DNA from 3 places in the Tardiphaga sp. vice154 genome. Region 1 is predicted to be linked to each of the others. Evidence: predicted binding sites of a transcription regulator. Region 1 holds the regulator's gene; each other region holds the start of a gene.
What was found. The regulator LexA, encoded in region 1, represses DNA repair genes until DNA is damaged. The targets are predictions, from matches to a motif close to TGTTCNNNNTGTGTTCNG.

Region 1 (7,780 bases):
GGCAAGCCCGGCGCGTTCCGCGACGTCGCTCTGTTCAACGCTGCCGCGGCCTTGATCGTCGCCGGCAAGGCAGCCGACCTGAAGCAAGGCATAGCGATGGGGCAGACGTCGCTGGACAGCGGCGCCGCCCTGGAAAAGCTGAAGCGGCTGGTCACGGTTTCGAACGCGAAGGACTGAGCGATGTCCGATATCCTCACCAAGATCGAGGCCTACAAGCGCGAGGAAATCGCCGCCGCGAAGCGCGCGCACCCGTTGTCCGAGCTGGAAGCGCTGGCCAAGACCGCGTCGCCGCCGCGCGGCTTCATGACCGCGATCTACCGAAAGCTCGACAAGGGCGACTTCGCGCTGATCGCCGAAGTGAAGAAAGCCTCCCCCTCGAAGGGCCTGATCCGCGAAGACTTCGACCCGCCCACGCTGGCGAAGGCCTATGAGGCCGGCGGCGCGGCGTGCCTGTCGGTTCTTACCGACACGCCGTCGTTCCAGGGCCACCTCGATTTCATGGTCGCGGCGCGCAACGCCGTGAAGCTGCCGGTGCTGCGCAAGGATTTCATGTTCGAAACCTATCAGGTGGTCGAAGCCCGCGCGCACGGCGCGGACTGCATCCTGATCATCATGGCGGCGCTCGATGACGCCGCCGCCCGCGACATCGAGGATGCCGCGATCGAGCATTGCATGGATGTGCTTTTAGAGGTCCACGACCAGCCGGAGCTGGAGCGCGCGCTAAACCTGCGCTCCCCGATGATCGGCATCAACAACCGCAATCTGCGGACCTTCGAGACGACGCTAGCGACCAGCGAGACGCTGGCGCCGATGATCCCGAAAGACCGCCTGATGGTCGGCGAGAGCGGCATTTTTGAAGCCGCCGACCTCGCCCGCCTCGAGCGCGTGGGCATCTCCACCTTCCTGGTCGGCGAAAGCCTGATGCGGCAGGCAGATGTTACGGCCGCGACCAAGGCGCTGCTGAAACGCGCGGCGTGAGTCGCATCCTTGCTTTCTTCCCTTCTCCCCTTGTGGGAGAAGGTGGCGCCGACGAAGTCGGCGTCGGATGAGGGGGAGCTGCGGAGTGCAACACACGCCCCCTCACCCGCCCGCGCTATCGCGCGGCCACCCTCTCCCACAAGGGGAGAGGGGAAGAAAGAGCAGCGGCGCGCAAGTCCGTTTTGCAAAGACAGGATCCAAAGTCATGGCCGGCAAGAAATCGAGGCGCACCGCGAGCGACGCCCCCGCCCTCACCCACATCGATTCCGCCGGCGAGGCGCGCATGGTCGATGTCTCCGACAAGCCGGCAACGGAGCGTCTCGCCGTCGCCGAAGGCCTGGTGATCATGAGCAAGGCGACGCTGGAACTGATCGTCTCCGGCAACGCCAAGAAGGGCGACGTGCTCGGCACCGCTCGGATCGCCGGCATCATGGCGGCCAAGCGCACCTCCGACCTGATCCCGCTGTGCCATCCCCTGATGCTGTCGAAGGTCACGCTCGATATCACGCCGGACAAGAAGTTGCCGGGCTGCCGGGTCCGCGCGTCCGTGAAGGTCTCGGGCAACACCGGCGTCGAGATGGAAGCTCTGACCGCGGTTTCGATCGCGTGCCTCACGATCTACGACATGATCAAGGCCGTCGAGCGCGGCGTCCGCATCGAAGGCCTTCATCTCGTCGAAAAGAAGGGTGGCAAGTCGGGCCATTATCTGGTCACCGACAACGACGCCGATTGATCACGACGCCTGGAGATTGACTGATGGCCCTGATGCCGGTTGCCGACGCGATGGCTGCCATTCTCGCGGGCGCCGACGCCCTGCCCGAGGAAATGGTGCCGCTGGAGGCGGCGTACCACCGCGTGCTGGCGCGCGACATCGCCTCCAATCGGACGCAGCCGCCGCAGCCGATGTCGGCGATGGACGGCTATGCGGTGCGCGCCGCCGATGCCGTGATGGGCGCGCGGCTCACGGTGATCGGTGAGGTCGCCGCCGGCCGGCCGTTCGAGCGCGCGCTGGCCGCCGGCGAGGCGCTGCGCATCTTCACCGGCGGCGTCGTGCCGGACGGTGCCGACGCCATCGTGATCCAGGAAGACACTTCGCGCGACGGCGCCGTCGTCCTCATCAACGAAGCCGCCACCGTGGCGAAGCACATCCGCGCGGCCGGCATCGATTTCGCTGAAGGCGACGTTCTGCTGCGCGCCGGGCAGCGCCTCACCGATCGCGATCTGTCGCTCGCCGCCGGCATGAACCACCCCGAACTGCCGGTGCGCCGCCGCCCGGTGATCGCCGTACTCGCCACCGGCGACGAACTGGTGCTGCCCGGCGCCATCCCCGGCCCCGGCCAGATCGTCCTGTCCAACGGCTTTGCGCTTCGCGCCCTGGCGCGCGCCGAAGGCGCCGAGGTGATCGATCTCGGCATCGCCGCCGACACGCTGGAATCGACCGCCTCGGCGATCCAGCGTGCGATCGACGCAGGCGCCGATATCCTCGTCACTACCGGTGGCGCCTCGGTCGGCGACCACGATCTGGTCAAGCCCTCGCTGGAGGCCGCCGGCGTCGAGATGGCGTTCTGGAAGATCGCGATGCGGCCGGGCAAGCCGATGATGAACGGACGGCGCGGCGCGATGCGGGTGATCGGCCTGCCCGGCAATCCGGTGTCGTCCTATGTCTGCGCCTTCCTGTTCATGGTGCCGTTGATTCGCGCGCTGTCCGGCCGCGCGCAGGTCGCCCATGCCATCGAATCGGGTCGGGTCGGTCGCGATCTTGCCGCCAATGATCAGCGCGAAGATTATCTGCGCGCGGTGCTGACGCCGGGCGACGACGGTAGCGTGATCGCGACGGCGGTATCCAGGCAGGACTCCTCCTTGTTGGGAAATCTCGCTGCCGCGCAAGGACTTCTGATCCGTCGGCCGTTCGCTGTGGCGGCGCCCAAGGGTTCGCTTTGCGAGTTTGTGCGATTGCCGATCTGAGCCCTCTTGCGGTTTTGTTGACCGGAATTTAAGCGTTGCGGAACACATATGGAACAGATAGTGTTCGTTCATGATTTGTTTCGAGATGTCGTGGCTTTGCCCGGTCCTGAAACCGACGATGATGATGCGGCGGCTGATCCCGTCAACCAAGGATGGCTCCAGATGCTCACGCGCAAACAGTATGAACTTCTGAAATTCATCGACCAAAGGCTCAAGGAAGCCGGCGTGCCGCCGTCCTTCGACGAGATGAAGGACGCGCTCGACCTGCGCTCCAAATCCGGTATCCACCGCCTCATCACGGCGCTTGAAGAGCGCGGCTTCATCCGCCGGCTGCCGAACCGGGCGCGCGCCATCGAAGTCATCAAGCTGCCCGAACTCGGCGGCGCCGCAGCACCTGCCACCGGCCGCCGTGGCTTCACGCCCAGCGTCATCGAAGGCACGCTCGGCAAGGTGCGACCCTTGTCGACCGGCAATGGCAACAACAACGGCAACGGCGATTACGAGGAAGACAGCCGCCGCTCGGTGGCCGTCCCGGTGATGGGCCGCATCGCCGCGGGTACGCCGATCGAGGCGCTGCAGACCCGCAGCCACACCATCAGCGTACCCCCCGACATGCTCGGCACCGGCGAGCACTACGCGCTGGAAGTGCGCGGTGACTCGATGCAGGACGCCGGCATCCTCGATGGCGACATGGCGCTGATCCAGAAAAACGAGAGCGCCGATACCGGCGACATCGTGGTCGCGCTGATCGACGAGGAGGAAGCCACCTTGAAGCGCTTCCGCCGCCGCGGCGCCTCGATCGCGCTGGAGCCCGCTAACGACGCCTACGAAGTCCGCATCCTGCCGCCGAACCGGGTTCGCATCCAGGGCAAGCTGGTCGGGATCTATCGCCGCTACTGAGCAGCGGAATCATCGGCCTGCACGTCGGCTTCGGCCGGCGTCGCATCGACCGGGCGGTTGCCCCGTCCTGCAGCGCTTGATGGTTCGGCGGCATCAGGCACTGCGCCCGACCACGGCCGGTTGACGCCTTTCGGCCGGACGGCGGTGGTTGCAAATCCGTCGCCGCTTCGGCGCAAAATCAGTGCGCCGCTGGCCCGCAGGGTTTCCGCATCGATCACCTTTGCGGCGCAATTGGCCGGCGGCTGATTTGACGTGACGATCAGCACCGCTTGCGCGCAGTCATCGGCAAAAGCGTCGGGCTGCAGCGCCAGCGCAACCAGAGCCCCATCGGCCAGCGCCGCGACGCATCCCGCGACATCGCATGCCACGCCGTGGCCGAGCGACGCCTCATTCGGCAGCCGCGGATCGGCGTCGGCCCCGAGCCACTCTTTCTGCAAAAACGTATCCTTGGTGCTGCGCATCCATTGCAGCCGTCCATCGCGGCCGCGAACCGCGACGTGGTGGCCGTCATTTGATATCAACACGTCCGGCATCTTGACCGTGAGCACCGCGGCAATCGATAGCGCCAGCACACCGGCGCCGATCCAGCGCAGCGGCGTGCGCAGCAGCCCGAGCAGGATGATCCCCAGCGTCGCGGCGATCAGCGGCCCCTGCCCGAACGCGGCGACCCGTCCGATGGCTCCCGGCAAGGCCGCGACCCATTGCGTCACCACGATCATCCATTGGATGCCGACATCCATCAGCCGCCAGAACACGCCGTCGAAACCGAACGGCATCGCGGCCAGCCCGAGCAGTCCGGCCGGCATCACCAGCACGGAGACCACCGGCATCGCCAGCAGATTGGCGAAAACGCCATACGGCGTCACGCGGTGAAAATGAAACGCCGCATAGGGCGTGGTGGCGAGGCCGGCGACCAGCGACGCCAGCGTCAGCAGGATGATCTCGCGACCGCCCCAGAGCGCGGCGCGCGCCGTTGCGGAATGGTCCGGCGATGCCAAGAGGACCGGCACGCCGCCCTGCACCAGCGCCACCAGTCCCAATGTCGCGGCAAACGACATCTGGAAGCTCGGATGCACCAAGGCTTCCGGCATCGCGACCAGCACGATCATCGCCGCCACCGCCAACGTGCGAAAGGTGATGGCGCGGCGATCGACCATGATCGCGAGCAGCACCACCGCCGTCATGAAGAACGATCTCTGCGTCGCCACCTCCGCGCCCGACAGCAACAGATAGAACAGCGCCGCGGCGAGGGCCGCGGCAGCCGAATATTTCTTGATCGGAAAGGTCACGGTAAACGCGGGGATCAGCGCCAGTAGCGCGCGCACCGTAAAGAACACCACGCCGGCGACCACCGCCATGTGATAGCCGGAGATCGACAAGACGTGGCCGAGCCCCGAGACAAACATCGCATCATTGACCTCCGGCGAGATCGCGTCGCGCCGCCCGGTCAACAGCGCGGTGGCGATGGCGCGGGCGTCGCCGGACAGCACGGTGCGGATGCGCGCGTCGATCGCATCGCGAAAGCCCTGCATGGTCGCGGCGTAGCGCAACCGCCAGCCCGGCACATTCGGCGGATCGACTGCCTTGATGCTGCCGGTGACGAAGCCGGAGGCGCCGATGCCCTGGAAGTACAGGTCGCGACCGAAGTCGTAGCTGCCGGGTCGTAACGGCTGCAGCGGCGGCTGCAGCCGCGCTTTCAACTGGACGAAACTGCCCACCGCAGGTGCGGCGCCCTTGCGCACCGACAGCCGCACCCGTTCGAGCCGCACCTGCGAACGCGGGCTCTCCATCGTCGTCACCCGCAGAACGAAGCGATCGGTGCGCTCGCGCTCTTCATGCGTTTCGACGTAGCCGGTGAGCGCCACGCCGTAGAGCGGCTTCGCCAGCACGGCGTGCGCAATCCGCGCCGTCTTCAGCGTGACAATCGCGAAGCCTGCCGCAATCGCGGCGAGCATCACGATAAGCGGAAACCACTTTTGCCGGCGCGACAGGAACGCGGCAATGGCGAGGACGGCCGCTGTCGACGCCGCGACCCAGGCCACCGGCTCGTGCTCGGCGGCGAAGTACAGCGCGATGCCGGCACCGAACGCGACCGGCACCCAGGGCAGCAGCCGCCCCGGCCCGGCTTCCGCGCGCGCCCATGCCTGCAACGTGCCGATTAAGGTCTGCCAGAGCCGCGTGCCCGGCCGCGCAGTACCAGCCGACGGCACCGCCTGCGGCGGCCAGGTGCCGGCATGCGCGCGCGGTTGGTTGATGTTGCGGTTTGCCATCGCCGTCGCCCGGCTGTTCCCGCCAGCATGCTAGCGGAAGGAATTACCGGTCGACTACGGGAACGGATGGGGAATATGGGACTGCTTGCAGTGCTAGTTGTCATTCCGGGGCGCGAGCGCTGCAGCGCGAGCGAACCTCAGCCACTCCAATTGGAGTGGCGGGCAATCCCGAGATGGGACGATGAACAATTCGGGATTCCGGGTTCGCGGTCGGCTACCGCCGCCCGCGCCCCGGAATGACAGTTCAGGTCGCCTTGGCGTAACTGTCCCTCAATCCCACCGTGCGGTTGAACACCAACTTGCCCGGCGCGGAATCCTTGTCGCGGCAGAAATAGCCCTGGCGCTCGAACTGCACGGCGGCGTCCGAATTGTCCGATGCCAGCGCCGGCTCGACCATGCAGCCGGTCAGCGTCTCCAGCGATTCCGGATTGATCTGCGCAGCAAAATTGGCCGCGTCCGGCTGCGGCGCGGTGAACAGCAGATTGTACACCCGCACCTCGGCCGGCACGGCCTTGGCCGCGGCGACCCAGTGAATGGTCGCCTTGACCTTACGGCCGTCCGGCGCGTTGCCGCCGCGGGTTTCAGGATCGTACGTGCAGCGCAGTTCGATCACTTCACCGGACGCATTCTTGATCACCTCGCGGCAGGTGATGAAATAGCCGTAGCGCAGCCGCACCTCGCGGCCCGGCGCCATCCGGAAGAATTTCTTCGGTGGCTCTTCCATGAAGTCGTCGTGCTCGATGTACAGTTCGCGGCCGAACGGTATCTTGCGTGACCCCAGTGTCTCGTCCTCCGGATGGTTGACGGCGTCGAGCTCCTCGACCTGCCCTTCCGGATAGTTCTCGATGACCACCTTGAGCGGCTTCAGCACCGCCATGCGGCGCTGCGCGGTGCGGTTCAGCGTCTCGCGCACGGCGAAGTCGAACATGTCGATGCCGACCGTCGAGTTGGCCTTGGCCACGCCGATGCGCTTGACGAATTCGCGCAGGGCTGCGGCCGGCACGCCGCGGCGTTGCAGCCCGGCCAAAGTCGGCATCCGCGGATCGTCCCAGCCAGAGACATGGCCGCCGCGCACCAGTTCGGTGAGCACGCGCTTCGACAGCAGCGTGTAGGTCATGTTGAGGCGCGCGAACTCGTACTGGTGCGGCCGGGACGGCACCGGCAGGTTTTCAAGGCACCAATCGTACAATGGCCGGTGGTCCTCGAATTCCAGCGTGCAGATCGAATGCGTGACGTGCTCGATGGCGTCCGACTGGCCGTGGGCGAAGTCGTAGCTCGGATAGATGCTCCACGCCGTGCCGGTGCGCGGATGGTGCGCATGCAGGATGCGATAGATCACGGGATCGCGCAGATTGATGTTGCCCGAGGTCATGTCGATCTTGGCGCGCAGCACGCGGGCGCCGTTCGGGAATTCGCCGGCGCGCATCCGCGTGAACAGATCAAGGTTCTCCGCCACCGGTCGGTCGCGGAACGGGCTGTTCTGTCCGGGCTCGGTGAGCGTGCCGCGGGTCAGGCGGATCTCTTCCTGCGACTGGTCGTCGACATAGGCCTTGCCCGCGCGGATCAGCTCCTGCGCCCAAGCGTAGAGCTGCTCGAAATAGTCCGAGGCGTAATGCAGGTTGCTACCCCAGTCGAAGCCGAGCCAGCGCACGTCGCGCTGGATGGCA
Region 2 (7,780 bases), 470 kb from region 1:
GTACAACCAGCGCCACAGCCGTCTCGAAACGATGCGGCAGCGTCAGCACCAGCAATTGGCCTTCGGCGAAGTCCAGCAGATCGCCGAGCGCGAGGTGGCATTCGCCCTTGCCGGCGGCGCGCTTGCCCCGCGTCAGCAACTGGCACAGCAGTCCATAGGCGTCGCGGTCTTTCGGGTAGATCAGGATATCCGGCGTGCCGTCGGCGAACACCAGCCGCGATCCGATCAGCAGTTTTGGCTTATGCACGACCTCGTCATTGTCGAGTTCATTATAGGCCCGCACCACGCCGGCCAGCGTGTTGTGATCGGCGAGGCCGATGACGGGAATGCGCAGTTCGCTGGCCTGGTGTACGTAGTCACCCGGATGCGACCCGCCGCGCAGGAACGAGAAATTCGTGGTAATGCCGATCTCGGCGTAGTCATTCACGCGAACAGTCCGTGCATGAACCAGTCGGGCGACACCGGTAGGCCCTCTTCGGAGATTTTCTCGCGACCATAGAGGCCGTCGCGGTACAGCCAGAACCGCAGACCGGCCTCGTCCTCGACGCGAAAATAGTCGCGCGTGAGGAGTTCGCCGTGCGATCGCCACCATTCCATCGCGACGCGCTCCGGCCCTTCGGCGCGCACCACGGCATGCGTTGCGCGGCGCCAGCGGAATTGCGCGGGCGGGCCGTCCGGCACGCCGGCGATCACCTTGATGAGTTCGGGATACGCGAACAGCCGCAGCGGCCGCAACGGCGGCTCGTCCGGCGCGCGCGCCGGCCACACCGCTTGCGAGGCGACGATCAACTGATGCTGCGCCGGCGCCATCGCCATCGCGCGCTCCGGAATATGGGTGTCGACCGGCAGGTGCACGACGACGCGCTTCGCGCCGATCCGCGCCGCGATGCGGTCGATCAGCGCGGCCAACTCGTCATTGTCGTGCACATTGGCGTCGAGGTCGCGCTGCTGCTGCACCACGATCTCGGTGCGCCCCGCCGACAGCCGAATGAGGTCGAAGCCGAAGCCGGGATCGAGCGGATCGGCGATCGAATCCAGCCGCTCGCGGAACAATCGCTCGATCACCGCGACCTTGGTCACGGCCTGCCCGGTCTCCACCGTGATCGAGCGCACCGCGCCGTCGGTGCGGAAGAAGCTGGCTTCCAGCCGTCGCGCGCCCTTGCCCTGTTTGTCCATCGCGCCGACCAGCATCGCGGCGAGGCTCGACAACGTCGCGGCGATCACGCCGTCGGTCGCGACCGGTTCGGGAAAGCGTTTTTCGACGATGTAATCCGGCAGCGGTTTTCGCGGGGAGATTGGCGCATCAGATTGCCCGAGCGCCTGCTCGAGCAGCGTCGTGAATTCCGCGCCGAACCGCGCGGTGATCTCGTGGCGCGCGCGCGAGGCGACGTCGCCGATGGTCTTCAGCCCGGCGCGGCGCAGCCCGCGCGTGATCGCCTCTGCGGCGCCGAGCGTGAACACCGGCAACGCCTTGACCGCCTCGGCCTCCGCGCCGTCCGCAATGATCCGGCCGTGGCTGTTGCGGCTCAGCGTGCGCGCGCAAATCGAGGTGCCGGCGATCGAAGCACTCACGACAAAGCCCTGCGCGGCCAGCGCGGCGCACAGCATCTGCATCAAGGCCGCCTCGCCACCGAACAGATGCGCGCAGCCGGTGATGTCGAGAAACAACGCGTCCGGCCCGTCGAGCGCCACCAAGGGCGTGAAGCGGTCGCACCAGTCGGCGATGTGGTTGAGCAGCAGCCGGTCGGCGGCGGGATCGGAGTCGAACACCTGGATGTCCGGGCACATCGCGCGGGCATTGGCCAGCGGCAGGCCGACTTCGAGTCCGAGTTTGGCCGCCGCATGATCGAGTGCCGCGATCTGCAGCGCGTTGCTGTGCTTGGCGACAACGATGACCGGGTTGGCTTTTTGGTTGGACGCGTTTTCTTCGCGCGAACCGGTCCCCACTTCGCTCGAAAACGCTTTGTTATCCGGCGCGCCGCTGCGCGTGCGCAGCCGCTGCAGGCGGTCGGTGGGCAGCCGTGGCAGGAACAGGCTGAGCATACGTCGCTTCACGGAAAACACACTCATCAGACTTCCATTCCATGATCCATTGGCCGTTCGGGCCATGACGATTGCGAACCAGTTGCGCGTCCAGCATCGGCGCGCCCCATACCTGCCAGGCATTGCCGGGCGGCGAATGCGCCGAGCGCACGATCCATCTGGTTTCTGCGGTCGACGCCGTCGGCATCGCCGCGACGCGCAACAACAACGCCGTGACGCCGGAGCCGCGCGCCGCCAGCGTCAGCTTGCGGCTGGCGACCAGATCGAACTGCCTGCTCTCGCCAAAACTCTCCAGCACCACGCCGCCCAGCGCGTCGCAGGCGAGAGCGTCCGCGGTGGTGCGCAACGCCGTCTCGACATCGGGCGCGCGCACCGTGACGAGGCCGCGCGGATCGAGCCCGAGTTCGTTCCAGCCACTCATCGCGAGTGCGCCAGTCTCGCGCTCGGCAAAATCCTGCCGGATCCACAGCAGCGGCCGGTCCGGGCTGATGCGTCGCGCGAGACCCGCGATGAAGCCGGTCGCCGCGGCACTCTGGCGTCCCTCGCAGAACACCTCGTGCAGCGCGCCGCGCGCCAGCCCGCCCTTCAATGCGGCATCGGCCTCGGCATGGCCCAGTGGAACCCGATCGGGCGCGTAGGTATCCGAATGCGTCTCGACGCGTTCGATGCTGCCGCGCAGATGCGCAAGCATGGTTGTGCGATCGCCGCTCATGCGTCGCTCCTCAGATTGCCAGTAATTCAGATGTTTAGAGAACCAAAGACTGGCTCAATTGTTCATGCTATGTTCTATTATAAAGCTAAGAGGGTCGGCGGAGTCAACGCGATTCAGACCGGCCGACCGAAGCAATTTTTTACGTCAATGGAATCAAAGGGATTCAAATAATGGACGTGCAACGCAAGCTGGCGATCCTGGCGGATGCCGCCAAATATGATGCGTCCTGCGCGTCCAGCGGCAGCGAGCGCAAGGACAGCCGCGACGGCAAGGGCGTGGGTTCGACCGCGCCGGGCATGGGGATCTGCCATTCCTATGCGCCCGACGGCCGTTGCATCTCGCTGTTGAAGATCCTGCTCACCAATGCCTGCAACTACGATTGCCTGTATTGCGTCAACCGCGCCTCGAGCAACGTACAGCGCGCCCGCTTCACGGTCGACGAGGTGGTCACGCTGACGCTCGACTTCTATCGCCGCAACTACATCGAGGGCCTGTTCCTGTCGTCGGGCATCATCAAGAACCCGGACTACACGATGGAACAGGTCGTCGCGGTCGCGCGAAAACTGCGCGAGCGGCATTTCAAGGGCTACATCCATCTCAAGACGATCCCGGAAGCCGACGAGGCGCTGATCACCGAGGCAGGCCTTTATGCCGACCGGCTCAGCATCAACATCGAGGTGCCGGAAGAAGCCAGCATGGCGACGCTGGCGCCGGAGAAGGACGTCCGCGCCATCCGCCGCACCATGGGCCGGCTGCGGCTGAAGCTCGACGAGGCGCGCGAGGCGAAGAAGATCACGCCGCGCGGCAATGTCGGCCCGCGCTTTGCGCCGGCGGGACAGAGCACGCAGATGATCATCGGCGCGGATGCCGCGACCGACCAGACCATCATCTCGACCTCGGCCAACCTCTACGGCTCCTACAAACTGAAGCGCGTCTATTACTCCGCGTTCAGCCCGATCCCGGATTCCAGCCGTGCGCTGCCATTGCGCGCGCCGCCCCTGATCCGCGAGCACCGCCTCTACCAGGCCGACTGGCTGATGCGGTTCTACGGTTTCGATGCCGACGAGATCGTCAGCGCCGACGACGGCATGCTGTCCCTGGACATGGACCCCAAACTCGCCTGGGCGCTGCGCAACCGCGAGCGCTTCCCGCTCGACGTCAACAAGGCGAGCCGCGAGGATTTGCTGCGCGTACCGGGCTTCGGCGCCAAGGCAGTGGACCGCATCATCGCAACGCGGCGCATCAGTTCGATCCGCGTCGGCGACCTCGCCAAACTGCACATCCCGCGGAACAAGGCGCTGCCGTTCATCGTTCTCCCCGATCACCGGCCCGCGGTGCATCTGCTCGACGGCGCGCACCTCGCCGCGCGCTTCAAGCCGAAAGCGACACAGCTGGGGTTCGGGTTTTAGAGAAAACCGATGCACTTCATCACCCTCGACAGCGAAACCGACTTCAACGGCTGGCGCAAGGCCGCGCGGACCCTGGCGCTCAACAATATCAAGCCGGAAGACGTCACCTGGTCGGCGCCGACAGACGAGCCCGAACTGTTCGCCGCGCCGCGCGAAACGCCGCCGCTGGAAACGCCGGCCGGCACCTTCAACGTCTCCGCGAGTTTCGTCGATCTCGCCAGAACCGTGATCCTGCACAGCGCCCCCGAACGCTTCGCTTTGCTCTACCGCGTGCTGTGGCGGCTGCGCTCGAACCACGAGCTGTTGCAGGTCGCGACCGATCCCGACATCGCGAAGCTCCACGCGCTGTCAAAGGCGGTACGCCGCGACAAGCACAAGATGACGGCCTTCGTGCGCTTTCGCGAGATCGGCCGCGAACCGAAGTCGCGCTTCGTCGCCTGGTTCGAGCCCGAGCATCACATCGTCGAAGCCACCACGCCGTTTTTCACGCGCCGCTTCGCCGACATGGCGTGGTCGATTCTCACGCCGGACGTCTGCGCGCATTGGGATGGCCATGCCGTCTCGATCACGCCGGGCGTGCCGAAATCCGACGCGCCAAGCGAGGACCGGCTGGAAGAGACCTGGCTGACCTATTACGCCTCGATCTTCAATCCGGCGCGGCTGAAGACCAAGGCCATGCAGTCGGAGATGCCGAAGAAATACTGGAAGAACCTGCCGGAGGCCGCCTTGATCCGGCCGCTGATCGAGCAGGCCGAGAAACTCAGCGGCGCGATGATCGCAAGCCCGCCCACCGAACCGAAACGCCTGCAGCACCGGGAGGCGCCGATGCCGAAACGGGTTCACGCCGACACCGAAAGCATCGCGGCGCTGCGCGACGAGGCCAGCCATTGCCGGATGTGCGAGTTGTGGAAGGACGCGACGCAGACCGTGTTCGGCGAAGGCCCGCAAAAGGCCTCGGTGATGATGGTCGGCGAGCAGCCCGGCGACAAGGAGGATCTGGCCGGACACCCCTTCGTCGGTCCGGCCGGGCAGATGCTCGACCGCGCGCTGGCGGAAGCCGGCGTCGACCGCGGCAAGGTCTACATGACGAACGCGGTGAAGCACTTCAAGTTCGTGCCGCGCGGCAAGTTTCGCCTGCACCAGAAGCCGGGCATCGCCGAGATCAAGGCGTGCCGCCCGTGGTACGAGCGCGAGAAGGCCTCGGTGCAGCCCGAGCTGGTGGTGGCGATGGGCGCCACGGCCGCGCATAGCGTGCTGGGCAAGGCCACGCCGATCGCCAAGACCCGCGGCCGCATCCTCGAACTCGATGACAAGACCCGCGTGCTGGTGACGGTGCACCCGTCCTACCTGCTGCGATTGCCGGACGAAGAAGCCCGCGCACGGGAGTATGCGCACTTCGTCGAGGATCTGCGGATTGTGGCGAAACACCTGAGCGAAGCGAAAGCGGCGTAACTCCGCAGCGGCTCTCCATCCTATCGTGTCGTCCCGGCGAACGCCGGGACCCATACACGCTGTCGATATGAAGCGAGAGATCGTTGTGGCAAACGGCGTGTCGCCTCACTGCGGACGGAGGCTATGGGTCCCCGCTTTCGCGGGGACGACAACAGAGGCGTTCGAGCTAAGAGCCTTAGATCACCATCTCCCGCATCACGCGCCGTGCATCGACCTCGAATTCCATGTCCACCACCGGCGGACGCGCATAGTGCCAGGTCAGGCCGGCACGCGCAGCGCCGAGGCGGACCAGTTCGTCGGCGGCGAGCGCGTGGAAATCATGCACGGTGTAGACCTGCGTGCCGGTAACGTCGTTCCAGCCGAAGCCGAGCGCCGACAGCCGCGCCAGAATCTCGGCCATTGTGAAGGTGACCTTCTCGCGAAATCCGTCCGGGCTCATATCGCGGTAGCGCACCAGGCGCTCGGGATAGCCGCCGTCGCCGCCGCGCGACTCGCCGCTGCCGGCGATCACGCAGGTCGGGCTCGCCCCCAGTGCCGGCCGCGTAAAGGAAAAGGCATAGAAGGACGGCTCCGCGGGTGGATCGATCTCCGGGCAGACATTGCTGCGCGCCACCGGATTGTTCTCGCTCGAGCCGTCATAAATTTCCCACTCCACCAGCGTCTTGACGTAATGCCGGTTGAAATCGCGAAACCCGTCGCCGTCGAGCGCGGCCGGCGAACGCAGCTCGCAGGCGCACAGCGCGGTGAGCGGACGCCCCGCGCCCAGGATATGATCGGCTATCAGCGAGAAGCCGTCAGCCAGCGCCACAGGCTTGTCGAAGCGGACGCGCTCGATCTCGAAATCCGGATCGGCGGCGACCCCGCTGGAGAACTGGAAACCCGCCGGAAGATAGCGGTAGTTGCCGGCGGCGAAGTCACGCGTCATGAGAAAGTACTCCAGAGTCAATGCGGTCTTCACCTCTCCCCGTCGGGGAGAGGTGAAGCGCGGCGCTCAGGTCGGGCGCAGCGCCGGGGCGGCGTGGTCGTGCATGTCGAACTCTTCGATCTCCTTAGCACGCCTGGTCTCGCGGCCGGCGCGATGGTCGGTGGCGATCGCGACATAGACCGCGGGCAGCACGAACAGCGTGAACAGCGTTCCGATCATCATGCCGGACACCACGACGAGGCCGATCGAGTACCGGCTGGCTGCGCCCGCACCCGCAGCAGTCAGCAGCGGCAACAGGCCGGCCACCATCGCCGCCGTCGTCATCAGGATCGGCCGCAGCCGCACGCGCGCCGACATCTCGATCGCCGAACGCTTGTCGAGCCCTTCCTTGAGCTGCAGCTCGTTGGCGAACTCCACCATCAGGATGCCGTGCTTGGAGATCAGCCCGACCAGCGTCAGCAAGCCGACCTGGGTGTAGATGTTGATCGTGGCGAGACCGAAGAACAGCGGCATCAGCGCCCCCGAGATCGCCATCGGCACCGAGATCATGATGACCAGGGGATCGCGCAGGCTCTCGAACTGCGCGGCCAGCACCAGGAAGATGATGATCAGCGCGAAGCCGAAGGCAATCGCGAGCTGGTTGCCTTCCTGCACATATTGCCGGCTGTCGGCGAGGTAGTCATGGTTGAAGCCCGACGGCAGCTGCTTGGCGGCGTTCTCCAGGAAGTCGACCGCGGCGCCGACCGTGACGCCCGGCATCGGCACGGCCTGGAAGGTCGCCGAATTGAGCTGGTTGTAGTGCGACAGCGCGTTCGGGTTGGTGGCGGTCTCCACCGTCACCAGCGTCGACAGCGGCACCTGCTGGCCGGTCGATGTCGGCACGTAATAGTTCGACAGCGAATCCTGCGAGATCCGCATCGCGCGCGGCACCTGCGGGATCACCTGGTAGGAACGACCCTCGAGGTTGAAGCGGTTGGTGTAGTTGCCGCCGAGCAGCGTCGACAGCGTGCTGCCGATCGAGGCCATGGTGATGCCGAGATCATTGGCCTTGTTGCGGTCGATCTTCACCCGGACCACCGGCTGGTTGTAGTCGAGGTCACTGTCGGCGACGATGAACAGCCCGCTCTTGCGCGCGGTGGCCTTCAGCTTGTTCATCTCCTCATAGACCGACTGGAAGCCGTTGGTGGAGTTGATCACCATCTGGATCGGCAGGCCGCCCGGGCCGCCCGGCAGCGCCGG
Region 3 (7,780 bases), 540 kb from region 1:
TCGACTTGTTCTTGAACAGCACTTCGAGGGTTTCGCGGTTGTAGCGCTTGCCCTTGCAGGTGTCGCAGGTGACGTAGACGTCGGGCAGGAAGTGCATCTCGATCTTGATGACGCCGTCGCCCTGGCAGGCCTCGCAGCGGCCGCCCTTGACGTTGAACGAGAAGCGACCGGCCTCGTAGCCGCGCGCCTTGGATTCCGGCAGGCCGGCGAACCATTCGCGGATCGGCGTGAAGGCGCCGGTATAGGTCGCGGGGTTGGAGCGCGGCGTGCGGCCGATCGGCGACTGGTCGATCTCGATGATCTTGTCGATGTGCTCGAGCCCCTCGATGCGGTCGTGCGGGGCGGCGCCCTCGCTGGCATTGTTGAGTTTTCGCGCGATCGCCTTGTAGAGCGTGTCGATCAGCAGCGTCGACTTGCCGCCGCCGGAGACGCCGGTGACGGCGGTGAACAGCCCCAGCGGGATCTCCGCCGAGACGTTCTTCAGATTGTTGCCGCGGGCGTTGATCACCTTGATGGTGCGGCGATGGTTCGGCGGCCGGCGCACCGGCACCGGCACCGACATCTCGCCGGTGAGATATTTTCCGGTCAGCGAATTCGGATTGGCCATCACCTGCTTCGGCGTGCCCTGCGCCACGATATGGCCGCCATGCGTGCCGGCGCCCGGGCCGACGTCGACGACGTAGTCGGCGGCGAGCACGGCGTCCTCGTCATGCTCGACCACGATCACGGTGTTGCCGAGGTCGCGCAGCCGGCGCAGCGTATCGAGCAGCCGCGCATTGTCGCGCTGGTGCAGGCCGATCGAGGGCTCATCCAGCACGTAGAGCACGCCGGTGAGGCCGGAGCCGATCTGCGACGCGAGGCGAATGCGCTGGCTTTCGCCGCCCGACAGCGTGCCGGAGGCGCGCGCCAGTGTCAGATAGTTGAGGCCGACGTCGAGCAGGAAGGAAAGGCGCTCGCGGATCTCCTTCAGGATGCGCAGCGCGATCTCGTTCTGCTGCTTGTTGAGCATGGTGGGTACGGTGGCGAACCATTCGCCGGCCTTGCGCACCGACATTTCCGAGATCTCGCCGACATGCTTGCCGCCGATCTTGACGGAGAGCGCCTCCGGCTTCAGCCGGTAGCCCGAGCAGGCGTCGCACGGCACGTCGGAAAAATACTTGCCGAGCTCTTCGCGCGCCCATTCGCTTTCGGTCTCGCGGAAGCGGCGATCGATATTGGTGACGACGCCCTCGAACGGCTTCTTGGTGTCGTAGGCGCGCACGCCGTCCTCGTAGGAGAACTTGATCTCGTCGTCGCCGGAACCATGCAGGATGGCGTTCTGCGTCTTCTTCGGCAGATCTTTCCACTTGGTGTCGAGCGTGAACTTGTAGAACTTGCCGAGCGCCGTCAGGGTCTGGATGTAATAGGGCGACGATGACTTCGCCCATGGCGCGATCGCGCCCTTGCGTAGCGTCAGGTCCTTGTCGGGGATCACCAGCTCGGCATCGATGGTCTGCTCGACGCCGAGGCCGCCGCATTTCGGGCAGGCGCCGTAGGGGTTGTTGAACGAGAACAGCCGCGGTTCGATCTCGGGGATGGTGAAGCCCGAGACGGGGCAGGCGAATTTCTCCGAAAACAGGATGCGCTCGGCGCCGGTCTTGTCGTGGATCTTGGCGACCTTCTTGTCGGCCTTCTTGTTGTCTTCGACAGGCGCGGACGGCGGCGCGTCGGCATATTCGATCACGGCCAGACCTTCGGCCAGTTTCAGCGCGGTCTCGAAGCTCTCGGCGAGGCGCTGGCCGATATCCGGGCGCACCACGATCCGATCGACGACGACGTCGATGTCGTGCGGAAATTTCTTGTCGAGCACCGGGGCCTCGGCCAGTTCATGAAAGCTGCCGTCGATCTTGATGCGCTGGAATCCCTTCTTGAGGTATTCCGCCATCTCCTTGCGATATTCGCCCTTGCGGCCGCGCACCACCGGCGCCAGCAGATAGAGCCGTGTGCCTTCCGGCAGCGCCAGCACACGGTCGACCATCATCGACACGGTCTGGCTCTCGATCGGCAGGCCGGTGGCCGGCGAGTAGGGCACGCCGACCCGCGCCCAGAGCAGGCGCATATAGTCGTAGATCTCGGTGACGGTGCCGACCGTCGAGCGCGGATTTTTCGAGGTGGTCTTCTGCTCGATGGAAATGGCGGGCGACAGGCCGTCGATCTGGTCGACGTCCGGCTTCTGCATCATTTCCAGGAACTGGCGGGCATAGGCAGACAGCGATTCGACGTAGCGGCGCTGGCCCTCGGCATAGATCGTGTCAAAAGCCAGCGAGGACTTGCCGGAGCCGGACAGGCCGGTGAACACCACCAGCTTGTCGCGCGGGATCTCGAGATCGACGTTCTTCAGATTGTGCTCGCGCGCGCCGCGGATGGTAATGTTGCGCAGCGCCGAGCCGACCGGCTGCCGCTTGGCCTTGATGATCTCGTCCATGACAAATCCCCGGCGCATCAGGCGCGCCGAATCCGGGCTGGTATCGCCGGGCATGCCGGGATCAAACGCCAATTGACTGACTTCGGAACATAGGAAGAACGAGGGGAGATTTCCAGTGCCCGGCGAAAATCATCAACGGATTGTTGGCGATCGGGTTGCAGGGGTGGGCAGGACGACCGCGTCCCCGCAAACAGAAAGGCCGGCTCGAGAGCCGGCCTTCGTATCGAAACTGCGGTTGGCTCAGTAGCGGCCGACGGCGGGGCCGCCCCAGCGGTAGTTGATGCGGGCGGTGACAAGATCGACATCGCCGCTGATCCGGTCGTTGGCGTAGAAGACGCCAGCCGGGGTGGTGAAGCGGGCATCGCGGCCATCGAGGAAGATGTGGTCATAGGCCACCGCGAACGACCAGTTCGGGGTGAAGCCATATTCCAGCCCGACGCCGATCACGCCGCCCCAGCGGGTGTTGCTGCTGGCCGTCGCCAACAGCAATCCCGTTGCGGCGTTGACCGAGGAGTACTCCTCATTGACCACGGCGGCGCCGCCCTTCACGTACAGCAGCGTGTTGTTCCAGGCATAGCCGATCTGACCGGTGAACAGCCCGAAGGCATCGATCTTGGAGCGGTTCGCGATCAGCGGGAACGGGGTGCTGACATTTCTGCCCTTGAAGTCAGCCCAGTTGCCCTGGGCTTCCAGGCCGTAGACCCAGGAAGCGTTCTGCCAACGGTAGCCGATCTGGCCGCCCGCGGTGCCGCCGTCGGCGTCGTGACAGCCTTCGCCGACGTTAGCCGCGCCGGTCGGAACGCCCGCAACGGTCGACGGGATGAAATCCCAGCACTTGCTGGCCGAGCCGTAGCCGCCGTTACCGCCGATGTAGAAACCCGACCAGTCATAGACCGCGGCGATCATCGGCGGCGCTTTGGTATAGGTCCGCCGGGCGAGGTCGGCGGCGGAAGCAGAAGTCGCTGTGCCCAAGGCAGCCAGTGCGACGGTGGCGAGGAAAAGTTTTTTCATTTCAAATTCTCCTGTTCATGTCGCTTCGTTCCCCCGAAGCGATCCCCAAGGCGCGAGCGCCGTATTCGACTCCATCGCGAACTTTGTACCTTAGAGTTGCAGCGCTGTCCGTCACCGCAAAGCCACAGTCGCCGCGGAAATGGCGCGGCTTCTAAGTTAATGAACTATTTCGCATTTTTCTTCGCACTGCAGTGAGGTGTTACGTCAATACTGCTGTCCGAAATGTCAGAAGTCGCTGCGGTGCGCGAATATCCATAAGTCAAGCCGGGCGTTTTGATAGTACGGCCTTGGCTTAAGAACAAAAATAGAACATAGTGGCGCCGATCGCCGGGGATAAGTCGGGGATCGGCGACCTGTCGGGATGCCGGACCGTATAGGATGATGCCGCAGCGGTTGCGGACCGGCCTTGTGGCTGGCGCGATAGCGCAACAGCAATTTCAGTGTGAGTTCAGGAGAGCGGTATGGCGGGCAGCGTAAACAAGGTGATTCTGGTCGGTAATCTGGGCAAGGACCCGGAAGTGCGCCGGATGCAGAACGGCAACCCGGTCGTCAATCTCACCATCGCTACGTCCGACACCTGGCGCGACAAGGCGAGCGGCGAACGCAAGGAAAAGACCGAGTGGCACCGCGTGGTGATCTTCAGCGAGGGTCTCGCCAAGGTCGCCGAGCAGTATCTCAAGAAGGGCGCCAAGGTGTATATCGAAGGCGCGCTGCAGACCCGGAAGTGGACCGATCCGCAGGGCGTCGAGAAGTACTCGACCGAGATCGTGCTGCAGGGCTTCAACTCGACGCTGACGATGCTGGACGGCCGCGCCGGCGGCGGGGCAGGCGCGGGCGGCGGCGGTGACAGCTATGGCGGCGACGACGGCGGCAGCTTCGGCGCCAGCAGCCCGTCGCAGCCGCGCCGCGTCGCGGCGAGCTCGCCGGCCGGCGGTGGCGGCGGCGGTGGTCGCGGCAGCGACATGGACGACGATATCCCGTTCTGATCGCGATTATCAGTTCAGCATTCGAGACACCGGCGCTGCGAGGCGCCGGTGTTTTTCGTAGCCCGGATGACAATCCGGGGCCGGCCCATCCATCCGGTTGAATATCGAGCAGTCCGTTGGTGGGCCCCGGATTGTGATCCGGGCTACACATCAGGCGGAACGCCGGGCTTGACGATGGAACCATCGATGTAAATAGTATTTACATCGATTTCGTTTTCCGGAGTTCCCATGTCGATCGATCCGCTGCTCGATGCCGTCCGCCCGGTCCCGCTGCACGCCTTGGCGGCTTTGGCGGCCTTCGTGCTTGGCGTGGTGCTGCTGGCAGCCCCGAAGGGCAGGCTGCCGCATCGCACGCTGGGCTGGATCTGGGTCGCGCTGATGCTGACCGTGGCGATCAGCGCGCTGTGGATCCAGGGCCATAGCTTCCGGCTCTGGCGCAGCTTCGGGCCGATCCATTTATTGTCGATCGTGGTGCTGGTGACGGCCCCGCTCGGTGTCTGGTACGCGCGCCGGCACAAGGTCGACGCGCATCGCTGGACGATGATTTCGATTTTCACCGGCGCGCTGGTGATCGCCGGCGCGTTCACGCTGGTGCCGGGGCGGATCATGCATGCGGTGGTGTTCGGGCCATAGCCAAGGCGAAGCCCGGCCGCGGGCCGATTCGCGGGTCCCGCGATGGCCGATCGGCAGGTCCGCGGCAAGCCGCGATATCCGGCTCTAAGTGGTTGGAAAAGCGAGGCTAAAATCCAGCTGCGGGGAGCGCACGGGGGTGGCTTGCCGGGCGTTGATGCGCTATATGATTCCCAGCAGAATCTCACCGGAAATCATCCTTGGCCGACACAGACGACAAGAAACCCGGGGAGCCGCCGGCGCCCTCGGATATCCGTCCCGTTTCCATTCTCGACGAGATGAAACGCTCGTATCTCGATTACGCGATGAGCGTGATCGTGGCGCGCGCGTTGCCCGATGCGCGCGACGGCCTCAAGCCCGTGCATCGCCGCATCCTGTACGCGATGTACGAGAACGGCTTCGAATGGAACAAGCCGTACCGCAAGTCGGCGCGTACCGTCGGCGACGTCATCGGTAAGTATCATCCGCATGGCGACCAGTCGGTCTATGACGCGATGGTCCGCATGGCGCAGACCTTCTCGATGCGGGTGCCGTTGATCGACGGCCAGGGCAATTTCGGTTCGGTCGACGGCGATGCCGCCGCCGCGATGCGATACACGGAATCGCGCCTGACCAAGATCGCGCAGTCGCTGCTCGACGATCTCGACAAGGACACGGTCGACTACCAGGACAACTACGACGGCTCGTTTCGCGAACCGCGCGTGCTGCCCGCCAAGTTTCCCAACCTGCTGGTGAATGGCGGCGGCGGTATCGCCGTCGGCATGGCCACCAACATCCCGCCGCACAATCTCGGCGAAGTCATCGACGCCTGCATCGCGCTGATCGACGACCCCTCGCTGACCATCGACGACCTCAACAAGATCATTCCCGGCCCGGACTTCCCGACCGGCGGCATCATCCTCGGCCGCTCCGGCATCCGCCAAGCTTACCTCACCGGCCGCGGCTCCGTCGTGATGCGCGGCAAGGTTTCGATCGAGCCCGCGCGAAAAGACCGCGAAGCGATCATCATCTCGGAAATCCCCTACCAGGTGAACAAGGCCACCATGGTCGAGCGTATCGCCGAACTGGTGCGCGACAAGAAGATCGAGGGCATCTCCGACCTGCGCGACGAATCCGACCGTGATGGTTTCCGCGTGGTGATCGAGCTGAAGCGCGACGTCGTCGCCGACGTGGTGCTGAACCAGCTCTACAAGTTCACCCCGTTGCAGACCAATTTCGGCTGCAACATGGTGGCGCTCGACAATGGTCGCCCGCTGCTGATGAACCTGCAGGATCTCTTGCGGATATTCGTCGCGTTCCGCGAGACCGTGGTCACCCGGCGCACCAAATTCCTGCTCAACAAGGCGCGCGACCGCGCCCATATCCTTGTCGGCCTCGCCATCGCGGTGGCGAATATCGACGAAGTCATTCGTGTGATTCGTACCTCGCCGGATCCGGCGACCGCGCGCGACATCCTGATGGAGCGGCACTGGCCGGCGCAGGACGTGGCCACGATGATCACTTTGATTGACGATCCGCGCCATCGCCTCGCCGAAGACGGCACCGCGCGATTGTCGTTCGAGCAGGCGAAGGCCATTCTCGACCTGCGTCTGGCCCGCCTGACGGCGTTGGGCCGCGAGGAAATTTCCGAAGAGCTCGACAAGCTCGCGGTCGAGATCGCCGACTATCTCGAAATCCTGCGCTCGCGCGCCCGCGTCCAGACCATCATCAAGGACGAACTCACCGCGGTTAAGTCGGAATTCGCGACGCCGCGCAAGACCGTGATCATCGAGCAGGAAGGCGAGGTCGAGGACGAGGATTTGATCCAGCGCGAGGACATGGTGGTGACGGTGTCGCACCATGGCTACGTCAAGCGCGTGCCGCTCTCGACCTACCGCGCGCAGCGCCGCGGCGGCAAGGGACGTTCCGGCATGGCGACGCGGGACGAGGATTTTGTCGCGCGGCTGTTCGTCGCCTCGACGCATACGCCAGTGTTGTTCTTCACGTCGCGCGGCCAAGTCTATAAGGAGAAGGTCTGGCGGCTGCCGATAGCGCCGCCGAACGGCCGCGGCAAGGCGCTGATCAACATCCTGCCGCTGGAGCAGGGCGAGCGCATCACCACCATCATGCCGCTGCCCGAGGACGAGGCGACCTGGGAAACGCTCGACGTGATGTTCGCCACCACCGGCGGCAATGTGCGGCGCAACAAGCTGTCGGACTTCGTCGATGTCCGTCGCTCCGGCATCATCGCGATGAAGCTGGACGAGGGCGAGGAGATCGTCGACGTGCAGATCGCCACCGAGCACGACGACGTGCTGCTGACCGCCGCGGGCGGCCAGTGCATCCGCTTCCCGGTTACCGACGTGCGCGTATTCCAGGGCCGCTCGTCGATGGGCGTGCGAGGCATCTCGCTGCCGGCCAACGACAAGCTCATCTCGCTCACCATCCTGCGGCATCTCGATGCCAATTCAGAGGAACGCGCCGCCTATCTGCGCCGCGCCAATGCGGTGCGCCGCGGCGGCAATGACGAACGCGGCGTGGTCGAGGAAGAGGCTGCCGCCACGGCGGCCGAGTCGGAGGAGGCGACGGCGGCGATCGAGCTCGGCGAGCAGCGTTATGTCGAGATGTCGGCGTCGGAGCAATTCGTGCTGACGATCACCGAAAACGGCTACGGCAAGCGCTCGTCGTCGTTCGAGTACCGGACCACGGG

Region 2: FIU28_RS10490 (ImuA family protein) is a predicted target of LexA. The motif match lies at 2,815-2,832, and genes of this name have one in related genera.
Region 3: FIU28_RS15255 (single-stranded DNA-binding protein) is a predicted target of LexA. The motif match lies at 3,770-3,787, and genes of this name have one in related genera.

What each region holds. Positions count from the first base shown of each region.
Region 1 covers NZ_CP041399.1:2,728,581-2,736,360, reverse strand. The annotation lists gene trpD (anthranilate phosphoribosyltransferase) at 1-177, shown strand, start outside; gene trpC (indole-3-glycerol phosphate synthase TrpC) at 181-978, shown strand; gene moaC (cyclic pyranopterin monophosphate synthase MoaC) at 1,184-1,711, shown strand; gene FIU28_RS12765 (molybdopterin molybdotransferase MoeA) at 1,735-2,943, shown strand; gene lexA (transcriptional repressor LexA) at 3,106-3,843, shown strand; gene FIU28_RS12755 (ComEC/Rec2 family competence protein) at 3,837-6,113, opposite strand; gene FIU28_RS12750 (glutamine--tRNA ligase/YqeY domain fusion protein) at 6,358-7,780, opposite strand, start outside.
Region 2 covers NZ_CP041399.1:2,254,931-2,262,710, reverse strand. The annotation lists gene FIU28_RS10500 (error-prone DNA polymerase) at 1-427, opposite strand, end outside; gene FIU28_RS10495 (Y-family DNA polymerase) at 424-2,070, opposite strand; gene FIU28_RS10490 (ImuA family protein) at 1,967-2,755, opposite strand; gene FIU28_RS10485 (putative DNA modification/repair radical SAM protein) at 2,926-4,164, shown strand; gene FIU28_RS10480 (UdgX family uracil-DNA binding protein) at 4,174-5,616, shown strand; gene cnbZ (2-amino-5-chloromuconate deaminase CnbZ) at 5,792-6,541, opposite strand; gene FIU28_RS10470 (MexW/MexI family multidrug efflux RND transporter permease subunit) at 6,608-7,780, opposite strand, start outside.
Region 3 covers NZ_CP041399.1:3,269,762-3,277,541, reverse strand. The annotation lists gene uvrA (excinuclease ABC subunit UvrA) at 1-2,464, opposite strand, end outside; gene FIU28_RS15260 (outer membrane protein) at 2,705-3,475, opposite strand; gene FIU28_RS15255 (single-stranded DNA-binding protein) at 3,937-4,461, shown strand; gene FIU28_RS15250 (DUF2306 domain-containing protein) at 4,690-5,094, shown strand; gene gyrA (DNA gyrase subunit A) at 5,292-7,780, shown strand, end outside.